3 regions of the Citrobacter sp. MNAZ 1397 genome follow, and region 3 is predicted to be linked to each of the others. Evidence: predicted binding sites of a transcription regulator. Region 3 holds the regulator's gene; each other region holds the start of a gene.
What was found. Region 3 encodes ArgR, which controls arginine synthesis, uptake and breakdown. Its sites were predicted from a motif close to ANTGAATAAAAATACANT; they were not measured.
Positions count from the first base shown of each region.

Region 1: the regulator ArgR is predicted to act here: its motif matches at 1,551-1,568, upstream of argC (N-acetyl-gamma-glutamyl-phosphate reductase).
Region 2: the regulator ArgR is predicted to act here: its motif matches at 2,858-2,875, upstream of argA (amino-acid N-acetyltransferase).

Region 1 covers NZ_JAKIVH010000006.1:8,319-13,264, reverse strand. Annotated here, with positions in the region: gene ppc (phosphoenolpyruvate carboxylase) at 1-81, opposite strand, end outside; gene argE (acetylornithine deacetylase) at 352-1,503, opposite strand; gene argC (N-acetyl-gamma-glutamyl-phosphate reductase) at 1,676-2,680, shown strand; gene argB (acetylglutamate kinase) at 2,696-3,472, shown strand; gene argH (argininosuccinate lyase) at 3,547-4,920, shown strand.
Region 2 covers NZ_JAKIVH010000009.1:68,502-73,447, reverse strand. Annotated here, with positions in the region: gene mltA (murein transglycosylase A) at 1-749, opposite strand, end outside; tRNA gene L2097_RS24285 (tRNA-Met) at 954-1,030, shown strand; tRNA gene L2097_RS24280 (tRNA-Met) at 1,076-1,152, shown strand; tRNA gene L2097_RS24275 (tRNA-Met) at 1,197-1,273, shown strand; gene amiC (N-acetylmuramoyl-L-alanine amidase AmiC) at 1,428-2,681, opposite strand; gene argA (amino-acid N-acetyltransferase) at 2,908-4,239, shown strand; gene recD (exodeoxyribonuclease V subunit alpha) at 4,279-4,946, opposite strand, start outside.
Region 3 covers NZ_JAKIVH010000004.1:377,422-382,367, reverse strand. Annotated here, with positions in the region: gene L2097_RS21385 (NAD-dependent succinate-semialdehyde dehydrogenase) at 1-1,301, shown strand, start outside; gene L2097_RS21380 (barstar family protein) at 1,347-1,613, shown strand; gene yhcN (peroxide/acid stress response protein YhcN) at 1,674-1,937, opposite strand; gene yhcN (peroxide/acid stress response protein YhcN) at 2,033-2,296, opposite strand; gene argR (transcriptional regulator ArgR) at 2,657-3,127, opposite strand; gene mdh (malate dehydrogenase) at 3,532-4,470, shown strand; gene degS (outer membrane-stress sensor serine endopeptidase DegS) at 4,557-4,946, opposite strand, start outside.

The sequences.
Region 1 (4,946 bases), on a different contig from region 3:
CAACGCATCCTTGATGGTATCCCCCAGCAGCTTGCCGAGCATACTGACATTACTACGCAAAGCGGAATATTGTTCGTTCATGTTAACCCAGACACCCCATCTCATTTTATTTTGTTATATCCACCGCCATGCAACGTGAAACGGATAGATATCAGACACCGCCTTTTATAAAGCCACGTAAAACCCACGGCGTCAATTGCGGCGAAATCGGTTCAGCAAACGAATAAATGGCGTGAATTTACGAAATTTAATTCGCTTCCCGGCTAATAAGCGTTGCTTATGGAATTGTGAACAATGTCACTCAATTTTATCCCCACTCCAAATGTGGTCACTCGGAGCGAGGGGGGTAAATCAATGCCAGCAGAAGTGATGGACCACCTGCGTAATCAATTCACGCGTGGGTTTAATAAAGCGGGTCTCAAGATATTCATCAGGCTGATGAGCCTGATTGATTGATCCCGGTCCCAACACCAGGGTCGGGCACAGCGTTTGAATGAACGGCGCTTCGGTACAGTAGTTCACCACGTCTGTTTTCTCGCCGAGCAGTTTTTCCACCACTTCAACCAACTGATGATCCGGCGGGCACTCGTAGCCTGGGATCGGCGGATGCAGTTCAGAAACCGTCAGGCGGCCCGGCCAGCGCTCGCTCACGGGTGCCAGCGCTTCATTCAGTAAGCCGTCGAGATCGCTCAGCGTCATACCTGGCAGTGGGCGGATGTCCATATGCAGTTCGCAGCAGGCACAGATACGGTTGGAAGCATCACCGCCGTGCAGGCTGCCGAGGTTCAGCGTTGGATAAGGTACGGTGAACGCATCGTAGTGATAGCGCTCTTTCAGGTTGTCACGCAGAGTCATGATGCGCCCGATGGCATCGTGCATCAGTTCAATGGCATTCACGCCACGTGCCGGGTCGCTGGAGTGGCCGGACTGGCCCATCACACGCACCGCTGTGGAGATATGACCTTTATGGGCGCGGATCGGTTGCAGAGACGTTGGCTCACCGATGATGGCGCAATCCGGGCGAATCGCTGTGTTTTCGGAGAAATAGCGTGCACCCGCCATGCTGGTCTCTTCATCGGCCGTCGCCAGAATGTAGAGCGGCTTTTTCAGTTTCGTCACATCAACATCACGCAACGCGTCAAGAATGAAGGCGAAGAAGCCTTTCATATCGGCGGTGCCCAGGCCGTAGAGCTTGTTGTCATGTTCCGTCAGAGTGAAGGGATCGCGCGTCCAGCGCCCGTCATCGAAGGGAACGGTATCGGTATGACCCGTCAACAGAAGACCGCCAGCGCCCTCACCGGTGCTGGCTAATAGATTAAACTTATTGCGTGTGCCGGGGACGGGTTGTACTTCAACCTTGAACCCGAGGTCGCCAAACCATCCAGCAAGCAGATTGATTAAAGAAGCATTGCTTTGATCAAGGGCTTCTTCCGTTGCACTGATAGACGGAGTGCCAATCAGGGCGCGGTAAATCTCGATAAATGGTGGCAAATTCATTTTCATTGTTGACATACCTGAGTTCGTGATAGTATCAATATTCATGCATTAATAGTGAATAAAAATACATTAATGCTGAGCGTAAAGGAACCCATCCGGCGCCTTTACTGCGCGACGTGGGATTGATGCCGAATCACTCCCTGGCAAACATGACGTACTAAGAAGGTAGACTGCCCCGATGTTGAACACATTAATTGTGGGTGCCAGCGGTTACGCCGGCGCAGAGCTAGTGACCTATGTAAATCGCCATCCTCATATGAACATAACCGCTTTGACGGTTTCAGCGCAAAGTAATGATGCAGGAAAATTGGTCTCTGATTTACATCCGCAGTTGAAAGGCATTGTCGACCTGCCATTGCAGCCGATGTCGGATATCAGTGAGTTCGCGCAAGGTGTGGATGTCGTGTTTCTGGCAACCGCGCATGAAGTGAGCCACGACCTGGCACCGCAATTTCTCGCAGCGGGCTGCGTAGTCTTCGATCTCTCTGGTGCGTTTCGTGTTAACGATCCCGCGTTCTATGAAAAATTCTATGGCTTCACCCATCAGCATCCGGACCTGCTCGCGCAAGCAGTGTATGGCTTGGCGGAGTGGAGTACGGATGCGCTGAAAGAGGCGAATCTGATAGCCGTGCCGGGCTGCTATCCGACAGCGGCTCAGCTCTCCCTTAAACCGCTGATTGATGCGGGCGTGCTGGAACTGAATCAGTGGCCAGTGATTAACGCCACCAGTGGTGTGAGCGGTGCAGGGCGTAAAGCCGCGATCTCGAACAGTTTCTGTGAAGTCAGCCTGCAGCCGTATGGCGTGTTCAACCATCGCCATCATCCGGAAATCACCACCCACCTGGGGGCTGAGGTTATTTTTACCCCGCATCTGGGCAATTTCCCGCGCGGCATTCTGGAAACCATTACCTGCCGTTTGAAGCCGGGTGTGACCCATGCGCAAGTTGCGGAGATTTTCCACCAGGCTTATGGCAATAAACCGCTTGTACGCCTGTACGATAAAGGCGTTCCGGCGCTGAAAAATGTGGTTGGCCTGCCGTTCTGCGATATTGGTTTCGCCGTGAAGGACGAGCATCTGATTGTCGTGGCCACCGAAGATAACTTATTAAAAGGTGCGGCTGCACAGGCAGTGCAGTGTGCCAATATTCGTTTCGGCTACGCTGAAACCCAGTCTCTTATCTAATTGAGTGCAGGCCTGATGATGAATCCATTAATTATTAAACTCGGCGGCGTGCTGCTGGATAGTGAAGAAGCGCTGGAGCGTCTGTTTACCGCGCTGGTGAATTACCGTGAATCGCACCAGCGTCCGCTGGTCATTGTCCACGGCGGCGGCTGCGTGGTGGATGAGTTGATGAAACAGCTCAACCTGCCGGTGAAAAAGAAAAATGGCCTGCGCGTGACCCCTGCCGATCAAATCGACATTATTACCGGTGCGTTGGCGGGTACGGCGAACAAAACTCTGCTGGCCTGGGCGAAGAAACACCAGATTGCGTCTGTCGGTCTCTTCCTTGGCGATGGCGACAGCGTAAAAGTGACGAAGCTGGATGAAGAGCTTGGTCATGTGGGTCTGGCCCAGCCAGGCTCGCCTAAACTGATTAACGCGCTGCTGGACGGTGGTTTCCTGCCGGTGATTAGCTCTATCGGTGTGACCGACGAAGGCGAACTGATGAACGTCAATGCAGACCAGGCGGCGACGGCGCTGGCGGCAACACTGGGCGCAGACCTGATTTTGCTCTCCGATGTGAGCGGTATTCTGGATGGTAAAGGCCAGCGTATTGCCGAGATGACGGCGGCGAAAGCCGAGCAGTTAATCGCGCAGGGCATCATCACCGATGGCATGATTGTGAAGGTGAATGCGGCGCTTGATGCGGCGCGTACGCTGAATCGGCCGGTGGATATCGCCTCCTGGCGGCATGCGGATCAGTTACCGGCGCTGTTTAACGGCACACCGATCGGCACACGTATTCTGGCTTAAAATTTTCTCTGGCCCTCTCCTGAGCGGAGGGGGTGAAAGACAGGCAACATTAAACGAATTTAAGGAAGCATGTTATGGCACTTTGGGGCGGGCGTTTTACTCAGGCAGCAGATCAACGGTTCAAACAGTTCAATGACTCTTTGCGCTTTGACTATCGCCTGGCGGAGCAGGATATCGTTGGCTCTGTGGCCTGGTCCAAAGCGTTGGTCACCGTGGGTGTATTAACCAACGATGAGCAACGACAACTGGAAGAGGCGCTGAAGATCCTGCTTGAAGAAGTGCGTGCGAATCCGCAGCAGATCCTCGAAAGCGATGCCGAAGACATTCATAGCTGGGTGGAAGGTAAACTGATCGATAAAGTCGGTCAGTTGGGTAAAAAACTGCACACCGGGCGTAGCCGTAACGATCAGGTCGCGACTGACCTCAAACTATGGTGCAAAGACACGGTGGCTGAGCTGCTGACGGCAAACCGTCAGTTGCAGAGTGCGCTGGTTGAAACCGCGGAAAATAACCAGGATGCAGTGATGCCGGGTTACACCCACCTGCAACGTGCGCAGCCGGTAACTTTTGCCCACTGGTGCCTGGCCTATGTAGAAATGCTGGCGCGTGATGAAAGCCGCCTGCAGGATACGCTCAAGCGCCTGGACGTGAGCCCGCTGGGTTGCGGCGCACTGGCGGGCACTGCTTATGAAATTGATCGCGAACAGCTGGCCGGCTGGCTGGGTTTTGCATCCGCAACCCGTAACAGCCTGGACACCGTATCTGATCGTGACCATGTGCTGGAGCTGCTCTCTGACGCCTCTATCGGTATGGTTCATCTCTCCCGTTTCGCCGAAGACCTGATTTTCTTCAATACCGGTGAAGCCGGGTTCGTTGAACTGTCCGATCGCGTTACCTCCGGCTCTTCTCTGATGCCGCAAAAGAAAAACCCGGATGCGCTGGAGCTAATCCGCGGCAAGTGTGGCCGCGTGCAGGGCGCGCTGACCGGCATGATGATGACCCTGAAAGGTCTGCCGTTGGCGTACAACAAAGATATGCAGGAAGACAAAGAAGGGCTGTTCGATGCGCTCGATACCTGGCTTGACTGCCTGCACATGGCGGCACTGGTGCTGGATGGCATTCAGGTAAAACGCCCGCGTTGTCAGGAAGCTGCGCAACAGGGCTATGCTAACGCGACAGAGCTGGCGGATTACCTGGTGGCCAAAGGCGTGCCATTCCGTGAAGCGCACCATATTGTTGGTGAGGCCGTGGTGGAAGCTATCCGCCAGGGCAAACCACTCGAAGATCTGGCGCTGGCGGATTTGCAGAAGTTCAATGCGGTGATTGCCGATGATGTGTATCCGATTTTGTCGCTGCAATCTTGCCTGGATAAACGCGCAGCAAAAGGCGGCGTGTCGCCGAAACAGGTCGCTCAGGCCATTGCGGATGCGAAAAATCGCCTGGTATAAGCCTCTCTGAGTTCCCTCTCTCAGGG
Region 2 (4,946 bases), on a different contig from region 3:
TTCTCTTCCAGCAGCGCGCGCACTTCCGCTTCGCTGTGGGTTTCACCCCAGTGGCGGATAGCCTGCATCGACATATCTTCTTTTTTATACTCGCCACGGTCGATCAGTACTTTCCCGATGCTGCGATAGGCATGGCCATTTTTGCCAGCATAGCTAAAGAAGTTAAGCGGGCTGCCATCGCCAAAATCAATATAGCCGCTGCCCTGAACATCCATGATGAAGTTATCCATCAGCGAATTGCTATACGCCAGCACATAGCTGTCGCTTAATGCGCCTGCGTAAATCTCGGCGCGGGAAGGCAGACGCCCTCGTTTGGGCGGCATGCGGTAAATCGGATACTGGAACTCGCCCTGGCGGGTGTGGCGTGCCTGTATGACCGGTGTGTAGTAACCGGTGAACTGAACGTTACCGTAGTTATCTGCCCCTTCCATCTGCCAGGCATCGATACCGTACTGACGCATCGTGCGGGTATCGCCCCCCGAACGCAGCCACTGCTGTACCGCATTATAAACGTTGCTCTGTCCTGAATAGAGGCGTGGAGAAGCGGTGCGGATTTGATTCACCTGCTCGGCAAAGTCGCCCGCGTTAATCGGTGCGCCAGTCGCATCAGGCTGGTTTACCAGAGAGAAAGGCTGGGAGAATTTCCCGTCCTTATATTGTTGACCGCGATCGGTCGGCTTTGAAGTACAGGCGGCGAGAAGTGCTGCCATTGCGCCTGCGAGTAGATATTTTGCCCAACGTCCTTTCATTTCTCTCATCTTCTGGTTAATCCGGAGCGTGATGAAGATAACAAACCGCCCCTGCTAATGAAATGCGATTGCGCAACCTGACGCAAATGCAGTACAAAAAACAATCTTATCGTACTGTTTTTATACAAATGTCACGCTAATCCGCCATTCCGTTAAAAAAGGGTTGCATCATAATGTTAGCGGAGTATAGTGCGCATCCACGGACGCGGGGTGGAGCAGCCTGGTAGCTCGTCGGGCTCATAACCCGAAGGTCGTCGGTTCAAATCCGGCCCCCGCAACCAATTAAAATAAGAAGTAAATTTACTCGATGGAAGAGTAAACGCGGACGCGGGGTGGAGCAGCCTGGTAGCTCGTCGGGCTCATAACCCGAAGGTCGTCGGTTCAAATCCGGCCCCCGCAACCAATAACAATCTGATGCACATTTACTCGATGAAGAGTAAAGACGGACGCGGGGTGGAGCAGCCTGGTAGCTCGTCGGGCTCATAACCCGAAGGTCGTCGGTTCAAATCCGGCCCCCGCAACCAATACAACAGACACCCTTATGGGTGTTTTTTTGTTTTTATTCTTTGCCCTTCTTGCTGCACCTTTGTTGACTGCCCTCATTCCCCCCGTCACGTACCGTTGTACGCTCCCGGGGATTCATTGTGTTGCCGCCGCGAATAAAAATATGCCTAAAAACTAGCCTCTTCTCGCCAGCGTTGCGCCATCGGCAAAGTACGCCTTAATCCCTGCCAGAATCGACTCCGCCACCTCTTGCTGGAACTTCGCCGTCTTAAGCTTACGCTCTTCTTCCACGTTACTGATAAACGCCGTTTCAACAAGAATCGACGGAATATCCGGCGCTTTCAGTACCGCGAAACCGGCCTGTTCGACACTGTTTTTATGCAGGTTATTAATATTGCCCAGCTTATTGAGCACCGCTTTGCCAAATTTAAGGCTGTCATTGATAGTGAGCGACTGCACCATATCGAACATCGTGTGGTCGAGATAGCGATCGCCGCTTTTGCTCACCCCACCAATCAAGTCGGAGGCATTCTGCGTTTCCGCCAGATATTTCGCCGCAGTACTGGTCGCCCCTTTGGTTGAGAGGGCAAAGACCGACGAACCGCTCGGCTGGCGACTGCTAAAGGCGTCCGCATGAATTGAAACAAACAGGTCGGCGCGCTGCTTCTGCGCTTTCGCGACACGTACCTTCAGCGGGATAAACACATCCTCATTGCGCGTCATGTAGGCTTTCATATTGCCTTCCTGCTCAATCAACGCGCGCAGGCGACGGGCAATTTGCAGCACCACATCTTTTTCACGGGTCCGGTATTTACCAATGGCGCCCGGATCCTCACCGCCATGGCCCGGATCAAGCATAATAACGATCGGTCGATCCCGTCCCGCTTTCCCCGGCTGCGGCCCGCTTTGCGCAGGCGGTACCTGTTTTTCCAGATCGCCCTGGTTGTATTCTTCCAGAAGCGCGAGCAGCGGATCCTGGACATCTTTCGCGTTCGCCGGATAAAGATCCATCACCAGACGTTCTTTAAACCCCGCTACCGGCGCAAGGGCAAAGAGCTGCGGCTTAATATCCTGCTTAAGCTCGAACACCATACGCACCGTTTTTGGATCAAACTGCCCAACGCGCGCAGATTTGATAAAGGGATCATCGCCGCGAATTTGTGCCCCCATCCCTTTCAAAACGGAGTTCAGGTTTACGTCTTCAATATCAACAACCAGCCGATCCGGATTGCTGAGCGCAAACTGGCGATATTTAAGCACACGGTTAGACTCAACGGTCACGCGAGTATAGGTTGACGCAGGCCAGACGCGCACCGCCACCACCTGACTGACGGCGGCAAGACCGACCTGACTCACGCTCAATAACCACATAGCGCCCGCCCCTTGTAACAATCTGCGGCGGCTCAACCTTGATTGACTTCCCGACATGCTTCTCCCGAGCAAAAAAGATGAAATACTAAGTAAACGTCAGATTTGACCGAAAACTTTAACGAATGACGCATAAACTGTCATCTATAAAAGGGTAAACATACACAATCCATGCAAGAGCACGCAGGAATTATTCTTTGTCCAAGGCTAATTTATGGCTTGCACCCGGCGCCATAAAAGAATAAAAATACACAATTTACGAATAATCATGCAGTGAGGGTTGACCGTGGTAAAGGAACGCAGAACCGAACTGGTACAGGGATTTCGCCATTCTGTTCCCTATATAAATACCCATCGGGGAAAAACGTTTGTCATCATGCTGGGTGGCGAAGCCATTGAACATGAAAACTTTTCCAGCATTGTCAGCGACATAGGCTTACTTCACAGCCTGGGCATTCGCCTGGTGGTGGTGTATGGCGCACGTCCGCAGATTGATGCAAATCTTGCCGCGCATAACCACGAACCGGTGTATCACAAACACACCCGCGTGACAGATGCCAAAACGCTTGAACTGGTAAAACAGGCCGCTGGCTTGCTGCAACTGGACATTACCGCACGCCTCTCTATGAGTCTGAACAATACGCCATTGCAGGGCGCGCACATTAACGTCGTCAGCGGCAACTTCATTATCGCCCAACCACTGGGCGTGGATGATGGCGTGGATTATTGCCATAGCGGGCGTATCCGTCGTATCGATGAAGAAGCCATTCACCGTCAGTTAGACAGCGGCGCTATCGTGTTGCTCGGCCCCGTTGCGGTGTCAGTCACGGGCGAAAGCTTCAACCTCACCTCAGAAGAGATTGCGACACAACTGGCCATCAAACTGAAAGCGGAAAAGATGATCGGCTTTTGTTCATCACAGGGCGTCTACAACGAAGATGGGCAGATTGTCTCCGAGATGTTCCCGAACGAAGCCCAGTCCCGGGTCGAATCGCTGGAAGAGCAAGGCGATTATCACTCCGGTACAGTGCGTTTCCTGCGCGGCGCAATGAAAGCCTGTCGAAGTGGCGTACGTCGCAGCCATCTGATCAGTTATCAGGAAGATGGCGCCTTATTGCAGGAGCTGTTTTCCCGTGACGGTATCGGTACGCAGATTGTGATGGAGAGTGCGGAACAGATCCGCCGTGCCACCATTAATGATATCGGCGGCATTCTCGAACTGATTCGCCCCCTGGAGCAGCAAGGTATTCTGGTACGTCGTTCACGCGAGCAGCTGGAGATGGAGATCGATAAATTCACCATCATTCAGCGCGATAACCTGACTATCGCCTGCGCGGCGCTCTATCCGTTCCTGGAAGAAAAAATCGGCGAAATGGCCTGCGTCGCGGTCCATCCGGACTACCGCAGTTCATCACGCGGCGAAGTATTGCTTGAGCGCATTGCAGCCCAGGCGAAACAAATGGGTTTGAGCAAACTGTTTGTCCTCACCACCCGCAGTATCCACTGGTTCCAGGAGCGCGGCTTTACCCCGGTGGATATCGACTCCCTGCCGGAAAGTAAAAAAGAGATGTACAACTATCAGCGACGGTCAAAAGTGCTGATGGCAGATTTGGGGTAGGTTGACCGATAGCCCTTACCGCCGGGTGAGGGCTATGTTCTACATCGTTTCAAAAATGGCATTCAGTCCGCTTCGCCGTTCGGTACGCGTGGCAATGGCCTGCGCCAGAATACGTTCATCGGCATACAGCGAGAGCCGCTTTTTCGCACGGGTAATCGCGGTATAGACCAGTTCTCTTGTCACCACTGGCACAATCTGGCCCGGCAAAATCAGGGCCGCATGATCAAACTCCGATCCCTGCGATTTATGTACCGTCATCGCCCAGGCGGTGTCATGCTCCGGTAAGCGGCTGGGCTGTACGGATTTCAGGCTGCCGTCAGGTAACGGGAACCAGACACGGATGCTCTGCCCCTGATCGAGCGCAATACCAATATCGCCATTAAACAGCCCCAGCGATGCGTCATTACGCGTGATCATGACCGGCCTGCCGTGATACCAGCGCGCATGTGCAGGGCGTGAAATCCGCCGCTGCCGGACCAGTGCCTGCTCGATACGATCGTTTAGCCCACTTACGCCAAATGGCCCTTCACGCAACGCACACAGCAACTGATATTCACCAAAAGCGGTGAGGACCTCTTGCGGCTGCGCGCCATCGCGAACCAGCCCGAGAAAACGTCCATAGCCTGCCAGCGCATCATCAATCATGCTCTGATAATCTTCTGTACTTTGCAGGTGTTTATTTTCGATATCGCTAAAGCCCTGGCCCA
Region 3 (4,946 bases):
AAGCCGCTATCGCCGCAGCCTCAAGGGCTTTTCCCGCCTGGCGTGCGAAAACCGCAAAAGAGCGTTCCGCCATCCTCTACCGCTGGTACGAATTGATTATTGAAAACAAAAGCTGGTTGGGAAGGCTGATGACCACCGAACAGGGCAAGCCGTTAAAAGAAGCCGAAGGCGAGGTGGAATATGCTGCAAGCTTTATTCAATGGTTCGCCGAGCAAGCGAAGCGGGCTAATGGCGAAATTATTCCGCCGATAAAACCCGGTTCGCGTATTTTGGCGACTCGTGAACCGATAGGGGTGGTGGCAGCGATAACCCCCTGGAATTTCCCGATGGCCATGCTGACCCGTAAGCTGGGACCCGCGTTAGCCGCAGGATGTACGGGGGTGATTAAACCTGCCAATAACACTCCACTGAGCGCCTTTGCGCTCCTGGCGCTGGCAAAAAAAGCGGGTGTGCCGGACGGTGTGCTGAATGCGGTTGCCGGGAATACATCCGAAATCAGCGACGCGATCATGGCGAGTCATGAGGTACGCAAAATTTCCTTTACCGGATCTACCGCCGTGGGCAAAACATTGATGCGTAACGCGGCCGAAACCATGAAGAAAGTGTCGATGGAACTGGGGGGCAACGCGCCTTATATCGTCTTTGAAGATGCCGATATTGATGCGGCAGTCAAAGGGGCGATTGCCAACAAATTCCGTAATGCCGGGCAAGTGTGCGTGAGCGTAAACCGTTTCTACATCCATGAGTCGGTGTATAACGCTTTCACGCAAAAACTGGCAGAGGCGGTTAGTGCCCTCAAGGTCGGGAACGGTCTTGATGACGGTGTTATCGTCGGTCCGCTTATTGAAACTTCTGCCGTGGATAAAGTGCGTGAACACGTGGAAGATGCGGTCGCGAAAGGGGCGAAAATTCTGGCAGGTGGGAAAGCCCATGCGCTGGGGGGGAATTTCTGGCAACCCACCGTGCTGGGTGATTGCAGCGATGGCATGAAGCTGGCGAACGAAGAGACTTTTGGTCCGGTTGCTGCCTGTTTTCGTTTTACGACCGAGGATGAAGTTATCCAGCGCGCTAACGCAACGCCGTTTGGCCTGGCAGCCTATTTCTACACCCAAAACTTATCCCGCGTATTTCGCGTCTCCCAGGCGATTGAAAGTGGGATGATTGGTATTAATGAATGTGCGGTCTCCACTGAACTGGGGCCGTTTGGCGGCGTAAAAGAGTCTGGCCTGGGGCGGGAAGGCTCCGTTCTGGGGCTGGAAGAGTTTATGGAAGTCAAAACCCTGCATCTCGGGGGCTTGTAATGAAACGGGCGGCGTAAGCCGCCCGACAGGGCTGGATGGCGGACAATGAATATCTATACCTTCGATTTTGCTGAGATAGACACTCAACACATGTTCTATCGAGAATTTTCCCGCCGGTTTGCGCTCGCTGGAGCCAGCATTACCGATCTGGATTCATTATGGATAGCGGTGACGGAAAAGTTGCCGTTGCCGGTTGAAATTGAGTTCATTCATCTTAGCGAAACGCTGCGGCGTCGTTTTGGCGCGTTAATTCTCTTGTTTGATGAAGCAGAGGAAGAGCTGGAAGGTCAGTTGCGTTTTAACATCCGTTAATGCAGCAAAAAAAAAGCCCCCGACAGGCGGGGGCAAGTCGTCGGAGTAGACGACGAGGGTTTATTTGTAGAGTTCCGCCGTTGCGTGCCAGGTATCACCTTCCTGGAGTTCGGTCACGTGGTAGGCTTTCGCACCCGCCGCGTCCGCTTTGGCAGACAGTTCATCACGAATGCTCATTGGAGAACTTGCGGTCTGGGAAACAGAAATAGAGCCCATGGCCTGCATGTTTTGCGTTTGATTATCGGAAAGTTGGGTAGCTGCGCTGGCGCCAAATGAGATCAGTGAAGCTAAACCAAGGGCTGCGATGATGACGTTACGTTTCATTGTCTTTCTCCTCAATACTCAACGGCGAGAAGGTTTATACCGCTATTTTTATGCCTGGTGCCGCTGAGTGATGATGACATAGGGTTTTCGGTTAATTATTTATACAGTTCTGCAGTGGCGTGCCAGCTATCGCCCGTACGTGCTTCGATGATGCGATAAGAAGACGCACCTTGCTCTTCAGCTTTTTTGTTCAGTTCTGCACGCATATCCATGGGGGACGATGCAACGCCGCCGACAGAGACGGTACCTAATGACTGGCGGTTTTGCGCCTGGCCAGTATCAATAGAGCTCGCCGCAAAGGCGCCGAATGACAGAACAGAAAGAATGCTGAGTGTTGCTACAGTTGATTTGATTTTCATAATGCTTACCTCGTCGAATCGTAATTCCTGAGGGCTTTGTTTCGTGACCCTCATCACAAAATCAAGTATACACTAATAACGCGTAAAATTAATACTGAGCTAATTATTGCTATTGTAAGTAAGTGGTAAAGAAACCTTTTTTTATAGTCAAAAAGATATAAAAAACGGCTGTTCTTGCCCTGTGTGCATTTTTTTATTGTTGAAAATCAGTGTGATGAGTGGCTTTGATTTTTTGTGCGAAAACATTCATCACGTGAATGAAATGCGACAGAAATTCGCACATTGTGTTAAAACAAAGGGGCGGTAGAAAGAAAAAGACCGTTGGCGGGGCGTATCCCCGGCGTGAAACCGGGGAGCGAATTAAAGCTCTTGTTCGAACAGTACGAGGATGGCCTCGCAAAGTTCTTTGACCGTAAAGCCGCTTGCCGGGGTGATGAAAATGGTATCGTCACCGGCAATAGTGCCCAGAATACCTTCCGCTTTGCCCAGTGAGTCCAGCAAGCGCGCAATTAACTGCGCAGCACCCGGGCTGGTATGGATAACGACAATAGCGTCGTTGTAGTCGATATCAAGCACCAGATTTTTGAGCGGGCTGGAGGTGGTGGGAACGCCCATTTCGACGGGCAAACAGTAGACCATCTCCATTTTGGCGTTGCGCGTGCGCACCGCACCGAATTTAGTCAGCATGCGGGAGACTTTAGACTGATTGATATTGTCAAAGCCCTGTTCCTGTAACGCCAGAACAATCTCTCCCTGAGAACTAAATTTCTCTTCTTTAAGTAGCGCTTTAAACGCTTTAACTAATTCTTCTTGTTTTGCCGAGCTTCGCATAAGTCACCCGTATTAAGGCCGTGAAAACTACATTATTATGCACATGGATGAATTTTTATGCAAATAATCTGCTGGGGAAATAACTCAAATCTTCTTATGGTTCACGTGAATTTTATCAAATTACGTTATGGAACCCACTGTGTCATGTGTCGCAAATTCAAGCAAAAGTAAAATAAATGTTACTAGAATGATATTGTTTAGATGGATATCAGCGCTATATTGTAAACTCTCAATGTTAGTTGCTTGGTTTGCCGGTCCGACGGTCATGAAAGCCCATTATAATATTTTAAAAGCGTGCCATGCCGCAGAATTTTGGCTGGTTCGTTGCCATAATTATCAGGGTGAATTAAGGTCGCCGCAATGGAGTAACAAAATATTTAGCTAACCATAATAAGGAGTTTATGATGAAAGTTGCAGTCCTCGGCGCAGCTGGCGGCATCGGCCAGGCGTTAGCTCTACTACTTAAAACACAACTGCCTTCAGGTTCAGAACTCTCTCTCTACGATATTGCTCCTGTAACCCCTGGGGTTGCTGTTGACCTCAGCCATATTCCCACTGCTGTAAAAATTAAAGGCTTTTCTGGCGAAGACGCAACGCCTGCTCTGCACGGTGCGGATGTGGTGCTGATTTCCGCTGGCGTCGCGCGTAAACCAGGTATGGATCGCTCCGATCTCTTTAATGTGAATGCCGGCATTGTGAAAAACCTGGTCGCGCAAATCGCAAAAACCTGCCCTAAAGCCTGTATCGGCGTAATCACTAACCCGGTTAACACGACGGTGGCGATTGCGGCAGAAGTGCTGAAAAAAGCCGGTGTGTATGACAAAAACAAACTGTTCGGCGTAACGACGCTGGATATTATCCGTTCTAACACCTTCGTGGCAGAGCTGAAAGGTAAGCAGCCGGGCGAAGTCGAAGTGCCGGTCGTGGGTGGACATTCGGGCGTCACCATTCTGCCGTTGCTGTCGCAAATCCCGGGTGTCAGCTTCTCTGAACAGGAAATTGCCGATCTGACAAAACGTATTCAGAACGCGGGCACAGAGGTGGTCGAAGCGAAAGCGGGTGGCGGGTCAGCAACACTCTCCATGGGTCAGGCTGCCGCGCGCTTTGGCCTGTCGCTGGTGCGTGCGTTGCAGGGCGAAAAAGGCGTTGTTGAATGCGCTTATGTTGAAGGCGATGGTCAGTATGCCCGCTTCTTCTCTCAGCCGTTGCTGTTAGGTAAAAATGGTATTGAAGAACGCCAGGCGATTGGCAAATTAAGCGCATTTGAACAGCAGGCGCTGGAAGGGATGCTGGACACCCTGAAAAAAGATATTCAGCTCGGCGAAGATTTTGTTAACAAGTAAATAGCTGCCGTCGTCTGGTGTGCCGTTTGCCTCCAGAGATGCGCAAAAAAACCGGAGTTCATTGGGCTCCGGTTTTTTTATCGCGGCTAGTTGGTCGCCGGATATTCCTGGATCGTGACCTGCAGTTTCAGCTTCTTATCATCACGCATTACTTCAACCGGGATTTCTGACCCGGGACGGATTTCCGCGACCTGGTCCATGGTTTCCAGAGCAGAGACGGCCGGCTTACCATTTACGCTGACAATCACATCATTCACCTGAATACCGGCCCGGGCTGCAGGACCATCTGGCGAGACTTCATTGACCACAATTCCTTGTATCTGATCGATGCCGCCGCTCTGGGAATGCATAGGGGCGATTTCTCTCCCGCCGATACCGATATAGCCACGGATCACCCGACCATCACGAATCAACTTATCCATGATTTTCGTCGCGAGCTGGAAGGGGATAGCGAAGCCAATACCTTCCGGCGTCTC